One region of the Ornithinibacillus liuyingii genome, then DNA from elsewhere that is predicted to be linked to it. Evidence: riboswitches for the same ligand, from Rfam matches in the RefSeq annotation. Region 1 holds a riboswitch; each other region holds the start of a gene.
What was found. A riboswitch is a leader RNA that binds a small molecule or an ion and turns the genes downstream of it on or off. The one in region 1 is predicted to bind S-adenosylmethionine.
Positions count from the first base shown of each region.

Region 2: another riboswitch for S-adenosylmethionine. It lies ahead of ssuE (NADPH-dependent FMN reductase); the one in region 1 lies ahead of ACSKT4_RS14560 (methionine ABC transporter ATP-binding protein).
Region 3: another riboswitch for S-adenosylmethionine. It lies ahead of ACSKT4_RS15785 (methionine ABC transporter ATP-binding protein); the one in region 1 lies ahead of ACSKT4_RS14560 (methionine ABC transporter ATP-binding protein).

Region 1 covers NZ_JBPWOS010000010.1:133,852-137,038, forward strand. Annotated here, with positions in the region: gene ACSKT4_RS14550 (MetQ/NlpA family ABC transporter substrate-binding protein) at 1-236, opposite strand, end outside; gene ACSKT4_RS14555 (methionine ABC transporter permease) at 274-936, opposite strand; gene ACSKT4_RS14560 (methionine ABC transporter ATP-binding protein) at 926-1,951, opposite strand; SAM riboswitch class I at 2,055-2,166, opposite strand; gene ACSKT4_RS14565 (glycoside hydrolase family 30 protein) at 2,276-3,187, opposite strand, start outside.
Region 2 covers NZ_JBPWOS010000002.1:135,805-138,991, forward strand. Annotated here, with positions in the region: gene ACSKT4_RS03580 (cation:proton antiporter) at 1-380, opposite strand, end outside; gene ACSKT4_RS03585 (YitT family protein) at 578-1,384, opposite strand; gene ssuE (NADPH-dependent FMN reductase) at 1,445-1,987, opposite strand; SAM riboswitch class I at 2,149-2,258, opposite strand; SAM riboswitch class I at 2,381-2,488, shown strand; gene ACSKT4_RS03595 (LLM class flavin-dependent oxidoreductase) at 2,589-3,187, shown strand, end outside.
Region 3 covers NZ_JBPWOS010000012.1:55,125-58,311, reverse strand. Annotated here, with positions in the region: gene ACSKT4_RS15790 (methionine ABC transporter permease) at 1-635, opposite strand, end outside; gene ACSKT4_RS15785 (methionine ABC transporter ATP-binding protein) at 628-1,650, opposite strand; SAM riboswitch class I at 1,815-1,928, opposite strand; gene ACSKT4_RS15780 (thioredoxin family protein) at 2,008-2,325, opposite strand; gene ACSKT4_RS15775 (toprim domain-containing protein) at 2,345-2,701, opposite strand; gene gcvH (glycine cleavage system protein GcvH) at 2,863-3,187, opposite strand, start outside.

The sequences.
Region 1 (3,187 bases):
TCACCGTTTGCTAACGCTTGATTCGGCAATGTGTAGTCAGAGAACTCCACTAATTCAATTTCAATACCTTCTGCTTTCGCCTTCTCTTTTAGAATTGGCCATACCTCGCCATCTGTTCCTGTTACACCAATTTTAACTACTACTTCATCTCCATTACCTGAAGTAGTATCACTTCCACAAGCAACTAATGTACTCACTGCAATTAATACGATTAACATACTAAACCATTTTTTCATCATTCCATCTCCTTTTGTATTTTTACTATGAAGTAATCTATCGTCTCATAATCTTTCTTGATACTGTATTTCCAATCCACTGTGCGATTTGTACTAGAATAATCAGTATAATAACGGTCACTAGCATGACACTGCCATCAAATCGTTGGTATCCATAGGTCATTGCTACATGACCTAAACCGCCTCCGCCAACAGTTCCTGCCATTGCTGAGAAGTCGATCAAACTTACGGTTACAAAGGTTAACCCTAAAATAAGTGGTCCTAACGCCTCTGGGATTAGTACGGTGAAAATAATTCGTAAAGGACTTGCTCCCATTGCCTTCGCTGCTTCAATTACTCCGGAGTCAATACTCACTAAGTTGTTCTCTACTACCCTTGCAATTCCAAATGCTGAAGCAATCGTCATTGGGAAAATTGCTGCCCATGTCCCAATCGTTGTCCCAACTACTGCTCTAGTTAATGGACTAATTGCCACTAAGAAGATGATGAACGGAATAGGGCGAATAATATTAATCAAGACATTCAGTAAATTAAACATAATCTTATTTTCCAAAATATTACCAGTTCTTGTTACAAATAAAAGTAAACCTATCGTTATACCCAGAATGGAACCTAAAATAAGTGTCATAATAACCATTAAAACTGTTTCCCCAGTAGCCTCCAGTATTCGCGGCCAAAATGTACTCCAATCAACCTTCATTTACATTCACCTCCTCTACTGTTACATCTTGCTGAAGTGCTAAAAGAACAGAAGATATATTTTCTTCCTGTCCCTCAAACGAGACAAGCAAGTTTCCGTATAATTTCTCCTGAAGCTCTCGGACAGAGCCGTATACAATATTGACATCCACATCAAATTTTCTAGTTACTCGAGATAAGACTGGATCACTGGCAACCTCGCCCTTAAAGATAACGCGATATAAATGTTTTCCACCTTTTCTTCTCCATTCCCTTAATAATGAAGTTGATGGTCTGTCTTGCTGTACGGATTGGATGAAGCGCTGTGTCGTAAGATGCTGTGGATTGGTAAATACATTAAAGACTGAATCCGTTTCAATCACTTCACCATTCTCCATCACCGCAACTTTGTCACAAATCTCCTGTATAACATGCATTTCATGGGTAATCAGCAAAATCGTAATCCCTAATTCTTTATTTACTTTTTTGAGAAGACGAAGAATTTCACTTGTTGTATCTGGATCTAGGGCAGATGTTGCCTCGTCACAAATTAATATATCTGGAGAGGTAGCTAGTGCTCTCGCAATCCCGACTCGTTGCTTCTGCCCACCAGATAACTGCTCTGGATAATCTTTTGCCTTATCGGTAAGACCAACAAAGCTAAGTAGCTCGCTAACTCTTTTATCGATTTCTTTTTTAGACCAACCAGCAAGCTTCAGTGGATATGCCACATTTCCTGCTACTGTTCTAGAAGCGAATAGGTTAAAGTTTTGAAAAATCATGCCAATTCTACTTCGAAGCTTTCTGACATCCTTTTGGGAGAGCGATCCGATATTGATGCCTTGCACTTCAATTTCACCATTTGTCGGCGTCTCCAATAAATTCACTAGTCGTAACAAGGTACTCTTCCCTGCACCACTAAAGCCAATAATTCCGAATATCTCTCCCTGTTGAATTGAAAGAGATACATTTTTAACGGCATTTACTTCACGATTGCCAATTTTAAAGGTTTTTGATATATTCCGAAATTCAATCATATACTCACGCCACTCCTTTATTCATTCACAACGAAAAAGACCTTCCTCTTTTCTTATCCATAGAAAAAAGGAAGGTCTCAAAATATAAACTGAAACGACTTCCTTCTCATCTTTCAAATGTACGTACATTTGCAGGAAGTGGCACAGTGTTAATTTACATTAACCCGCTGCCGAGACTTCATAGGGCCTGATCCCTCGGTCTCTCTGGATAAGAAGAAAATTCAATATTTATGTAGTTGTAAGTTATGATAAATACTATAGTACCTAATGAATTAGATGTCAATCTTTTTTTTAAAATAATTCATAGAATCTCTCGTCCCTGTCCTACCATGTAAACGTGGCAGCACTATTCGGGTCCATTGTGTAAGTGAAAGACTCGGTTTGGTAATTGACTTGAAATGTTTCAGAATGATCACTTGTATTGGCTACGATTAGAACCATTGAATCATCAGGATTTCGAAACCCCACTGTTTCTAGTTTACCTTGATAATGCGTAGTACTTACTCGGACTGCACCGGGGTTTACAAATTTACTAGCATGACCAAGGGCATAATATTCGACGTTTTTTGACACCTCATTTGCCTCTTTATTTACTGTCACAACACCGCGACAATCACTACATCCCCCATTCGTTGGTCCGCCATTAGGATCAAGTGCAATATTCCATAGTAGTACTGCCTCTGCCCAATTCCGAGGTCCACCAATAATGAGATTCGACATATACCAATTTAGGTTATCGCCAAAATCTGCGCTCCAATCACCACCACTACACTCTGTCAAATAGATATGCTTGTCCGGATATGCTTCATGCACCTTCGACATACTTTCAGGGTCCCCCTCATAGCAATGAAACGCGATGCCACTCGTGTATGCATTAGCCTCTTCATCATGAAGAACCTTGTTCGAATAATCAAAAGCATTCTCCCAGTTATGATCGTACGCCAAAATTTTGGTGTTAATATCGTGTTGTGAAAATGTAGGGTGTAAATATTGCTTAATAAACATCGCTTGCTCCTCAGCATTCATACTCATAGTGGGGTAGGATTCTGAGGTATGCTCTGGTTCATTTTGAATCGTAATAGCATCAATTGGAATCTGGTTGTTTTCATAGGCTTGAATGTATTTTACAAAATAGTTCGCGTATGCTTCATAAACACGCTCATCTTCATAATTCAAATAGGATCCGTTTAACTGATTACTATATTTCATCCATGCAGGTGCAGTCCAAGGCGTACC
Region 2 (3,187 bases), on a different contig from region 1:
AACAGGCCACCAATAATAAACGATATTTCTAAACTAAGTCCTGCAATGAAATGAGCAGCTAAGGAGCCACCAATCCAGGCTAACGTAGTACCAAACGTGACGATTCGGAATACCGACTTCGATACCCCCTTTAATTCCCGTACATCTAAGCTTGTACTACCTTCAAATAAAATTAATGCCACTGCAAGCGAGATAATGGGACTATAAAGACTCCCAAGCGCTTCTTGCGGATTAATTAATCCGAATACCGGACCAATTAATAATCCGGCAACAGACATGATGACAATAGATGGCCATTGAATTCTCCAGGCTAACCATTGTGATAAGATACCGAGTGAAATGACAATAACAATACTAATGAGTACAAATTCTGTATGAATATCTAGTCACCTTCTTATGTTATATGTAAATGATTGGAATAAGCGTATTTTATCACTGGCTTCGTTCAATAGCTAATGTAATGTTTTATTTTTTTGCTAACATAGAAAAATGAATACGACTACTAACATCTTATCCCCAAATTCCTTTTCTATTAGGGTGAAAATAGAAAAGGAAGCAGGGCAGACGAGTTCTTTCGTTAGTTCTTTGCAAATTCACCATCAATTTCAACGGTTTGAAAGATGTTAATAAACGCTTTGTCATCGTGTTGACGAACGATTTCTTTAATTTTCACGGTCTCATAACGGGTCACGACCATCATTAGAATTTGTTTCTTTTCTTCTGTATAACCACCGAATCCCTCCGTAATCGTAATCCCACGATAAACGGATTGCAGTAATTCTTTTCTAATTTGATCTCCTTTTGATGTCACAATCTGCATGGTCAGTTTGATATGACTTGTGTGAATCGCATCGATAACTTTCCCCGTCAAATAAATAGATAAAAGGGTATATAATGCAATGTCCCAGCTGAAGATAGCACCAGATAGCAGGACAATGACACCATTCATTCCGGTAAGGAGTAGCCCTACACTAATATTACTATTACGGGAAATAATAATCGCGATAATGTCCAACCCACCAGAGGTTCCGGAATATTTCAGTATGATACCGACTCCAATTCCACCAATAATTCCTCCAAAGATGGTTGAAAGCAAAATATCATCCGTTATCGCAACTACTGGTAAAATATATAAAAAGAAAGATAGGGACACGACACAAATCAGCGTATTCACGGTAATCCTCTTCCCTAATTTAACATAGCCCAATAAGAGTAACGGTAAATTAAAGATAAAGGTCAGAATTCCGATATCAAGTGGCGTAATGAGTCCAATTAAAATAGCTATACCACTAACGCCACTACTTAAGATACCAAAAGGGACCAGAAAGAAATTAAAGGCAAATGCAACAATAAAGGATCCGATGATGACGATTATATTTTTCATGATGTAACTCTCCCTAGTGTATGTAAATTAGTATCTTTAGCTAAAATTCTGCTGAATCATCTAAATGGGCGTTGTCTGCCTGTGAACTACTAATTTACAGAAATAATCAAGCTGTTTTCTTGCTCGCTGTATGGTTTCCTCATCTACTATTGGTATTTCCCTCTGTTTATTGATTGTTTGATCCAATAGGTAGAGGCCTTTTAAATTATGCGCCTTTAATGTGGCTAATAGTGGCTTCAGTGTATATTCGAGGGCTAAAAGATGGGAAGGACTCCCACCAGTCATAATCGGAAGGACTGGCTTATGCTTCAACACATCCTGTGGCAGAAGATCAATGAATGCTTTTAACACCCCGGAATAAGCTCCCTTATAAACCGGTGACCCAATCAGGATACCGTGGGCATTTTCGATTAATGCTGTCATTTGTTTTATTTTTGGACTGTTTATATTCATGTCAAAAAGATCTTGATATGGTACATCTCTTACCGAAATATGGGTTACTGAAAATTGTCTATCATGTAATAGGCTCCCGAAATAACGTAATACCTGCTCAGAGCCAGATAATGTAGCAGTACTACCAGAAAATATAACGATCTCACTCATTCCTACTCAACCTTTCCTATTTCCTTGCATCGATTCATTTGAAAAATGGACATTCGGTCCTTTTTGCGATTGTGTTTTTTCCTAGCATTTACTTCCTATCAGCAGAAAAATCCCTTATTCTTCTGGTGAGAATAAAGGGATTTTACATTGTTGTATGTAATCTCTTATCTCTCAAGAATAATCTCGTCGGAATTAGCACCTTTCTGACATGATATATCAGAGGTTGCTGAAGCGTCATCGGGCCTGTTCCCTCGACTTCTCTTGATAAGAAGTAGTGGTGTGCAATTATTGTTATATTCTATTCGAACAATTCCTATCAGTCAAGTAGGAATTAATGATTGACAAGGTGGAAAGGGTTACTTTATGATAGAGGAAATAATCAAATAATTTTTGATCTTATCAAGAGAGGTGGAGGGACATGGCCCTTTGAAGCCTCGGCAACAGGTTCTTTCATAAGAATACTGTGCCAATTCCATCAAGCAATTGCTTGGAAGATAGGAGAGTGCAAACTTATTTTTAGTAGTTATCTCTTTTCCTATCTAGGGAAGGAGATTTTTTTATGTTTTACAGATAGAACACAAGTGGATGAGGAGGAAGTTTTATGAAGTACGGATTTTGGTTACCGATTTTTGGCGGGTGGTTACGTAATGTCGAGGATGAAAAGATGCCACCAACGTTTGACTATGCAAAGAAAGTAATTCAATCAGCAGAAAAATGGGGCTATGATACTACCTTAATTGCGGAGCTTTACTTGAATGATATTAAAGGCACAGACAAGGATTCCTTAGAGGCATGGTCTACTGCAGCAGCTTTAGCAGCCGTAACAGAAAAAATCGAGATCATGACAGCGGTTCGTCCCGTGTTTCATAATCCAGCTGTTACAGCAAAAATGGCGGCAAACATCGACCATATTAGTAATGGACGCTTTACCTTAAATGTTGTTTCTGGCTGGTGGGCCGAGGAGGCGAAGCAATATGGTGGTGATTTTACCGCACATGATGAACGATATGACCGAACAGCAGAGTTTATTGAGATTCTGAAAGGATTATGGACGGAGGAAACCTTCTCCTATCAGGGCCAGTTTTATCAAATAGAGAACACCAAGCTTTCCCCTAAGCCAGTCCAACGGCCAAACCCAATTTTATATGCGGGTGGCGAAAGTGAGAAAGGGAAACAGGTCATTTCATCGCTTTGTGATGC
Region 3 (3,187 bases), on a different contig from region 1:
CCAATGAATTGGAATATGAAAACAATAATAACAATTAATACGGTGCATACAAACACGACATCAAAGTCACGTCTAACAAAACCATGGTAATAGGCAAAGTCTCCTAGCCCCCCAGCACCGATAACACCAGCTACTGCTGTATACCCAATTAAGGCAATTGCAGTAACCGTTATTCCAGAAACAAGAGCAGGCATAGATTCTGGCAATAACACTTTAAAAATAATGGTTTTTGTTCTAGCTCCCATTGCCTGTGCTGCTTCAATAACGCCTCGATTTACCTCACGTAACCCAATTTCTACTAACCTTGCATAAAACGGAGCTGCACCCACTATTAACGCAGGAAGAGCCGCGTTTGGTCCCCTAATCGTGCCAATCAAGAAATTAGTAAATGGAATCAATAACAATATTAAGATAATAAAAGGAATGGCTCGAAATACGTTAACAATTGTTGCTACAATAAAATTCAACGCTTTGTTTTCCCATAGTCCACCTTTGGAGGTTAAATAAAGTAAAAGTCCTAATATTACTCCAAAAATAACAGTCCCTACTAAGGCTAAAAGGGTCATATAGAACGTTTCGCCGGTTGCCACTAGTAATTTCTCTATTACTACATTAGGAAATAATTCATTAGGCATGGGTTAAAACCTCCACTTCTACAGTGGTTTTTTCCGTAATAAATTGGATTGTATTGTTTATTTCACGGTCACTTCCGTTAATTTGTACTACTAGGGTCCCATAAGCACCAAGTTTAGTTTGAGTAATTTTTCCTTGAAGAATATTTACTTCAATTTCAAATTCCTTAGATAACTGACTGATTAATGCTTGGTTTGCAGAATCGCCGACGAAATGTAAACGAACAACCCTTCCACTTGTATAAACATCTAATAATTGACTCAAATCACCATCTGAGTCACCCATCACTTGTTCGACAAATTTCTTAGTAACGGGCTGCTTCGGTTTTAGGAACACATCTAACACATCACCCTGCTCCACAATCTTTCCTTTTTCCATCACAGCAACTCGGTTACAAATTTTCTTGATAACATGCATTTCATGGGTAATTAATATAATGGTAAGTCCTAATCTTCCATTAATATCTACCAAAAGGTCTAATATGGAATCTGTTGTTTCTGGATCTAATGCAGAGGTTGCTTCATCACACAATAACACCTTAGGATTATTCGCAAGTGCTCTTGCAATACCAACTCGCTGCTTCTGCCCACCACTTAATTGAGAAGGATACGCATTCTCTCTTCCAGCAAGTCCCACAAGCTCAATTAGTTCCTTTACTCGATCTTCTCTCTCTTTTGCAGGAACTCCAGCAATCTCTAATGGAAATGCAATATTTTCACGAACTGTACGTGACCATAGAAGATTAAAATGCTGAAAAATCATACCAATATCCTGTCTAGCAATTCTTAGTTCATTCTTCTTCATTGCCGTTATATTTTTGCCTTGAATGGTTACCTGACCAGAAGTAGGGTCTTCGAGACGATTTAGCAAACGAATAAATGTACTTTTTCCCGCACCACTATAGCCAATCACACCAAATATATCACCATCTTCAATGGTTAAACTTAAGTGATCCACTGCTTTGATTTCTTTCTGATCAAAGCGAAATACTTTAGTCAGATCTTTAATAGATATCATTCCATATCCCTCCTCTTTCTATGATGTACTAATTTCGGAAATGCATAAATACAATCGTATTTATATCACGTAATGGTAAGAATTGATTTTGCCCTTCCCAAATAAAAAACGCCTTTCTGTAAGAGAACAGAAAGACGTAATAGTAACTATTAAATCCTAACGTTCCCTCATCTTTCAAAGCCAATTGCTTTGTAGGACTTGGCACCTTTTTCAAACACGAAAGTTTGAAGGTTGCCGCGGTATCATAGGGCCTTTCCCTCCACCGCTCTGGATAAGAGATTTACATTATTCAATTTTTCAACAGAATTTACTATATCATCAGTATATAGACGTGTCAATAAAAAAATGCAATACAATTTATTTTTTATCTCGAAATAATTCTGGTTGATATTCTAAAAGGTAACGATATATATTCCCAGTGGATTGAAATGCATAGATTTTTTCTTTAATATCATGACCCTTTTTTATGACAAGACAAGGAACACTTTCGATTTTATTGTCTTGCATGAAATCAGGATACAAAGAGGCATTCATTTCATAAAATATGTTCTCCTGATGCACCGCTTCTATCTTATCTAACATTGTCCTGGCTATGTGGCAAGTACCACAAAAAGGGGTATATATATACAGTAAATATTCTTGTTGTTCAAGAACTTCTTTGGAAATCTCGTTCAATTTATCACCTACTTGAAAGCTAGACTAAATAATGGGGATTAACAGCAATTTGCTTACCAAGTAGAAGCATTGCTAAAATTCGTTCTGGGGTAGCAGCTACTTCTCGATACTCACTACTAACATAAATATGCTCTGCATGTGGTAACTCAAGGGAAAGTTGTTTCCGAAGCTTCATCCCAGATTTGTCTTCATCAACAAAGATATAAACATCCTTTTCATCCAACTGATAGGTTTCTAGCATTTCATCAAAACGTTCTATATCAAACGTTCCATTCGTACAAATAATTGTAATCTGGTCATTAATAACTTTCTCAAGTTGCCTTTTATCCGTTAAACCCTCAACAATTATAACACGTTCAGTTTGATGTGAAATCATGGTAGATCCCCCTCATATGATTAGAGCGTAAGGCGTCCAAACACAAACAGGTGAACATATTCTCAATAGGGACTGACGCCTAGAGCTGGATATTTTTGAAATGAAAACTGACTCTTTTCCGTAAAGCTTGGAAAAAAGTCAGTTCTTAGATGTTTAACATATTATTCTTGTTCGATTAGTTCTTTATATGCCTCAGGCGAAAGTAGATTTTCTAGTTCAGATTCATCACTAGGCTCGATGACAATCATCCATGCACCTTCATATGGAGCTTCGTTTACAAGCTCAGGGCTATCCTCTAAATCTGTATTTACTTCGACAATTTTCCCACTAATAGGCGCATATAATTCAGACACTGTCTTTACAGACTCAACGCTACCAAAAGGCTCATCAACTTGTATCTCATCTCCAACCTCTGGAAGCTCAACAAATACGATATCTCCTAATTCGTCCTGTGCGAAGTCTGTTATCCCTACACGAACAGTGTTA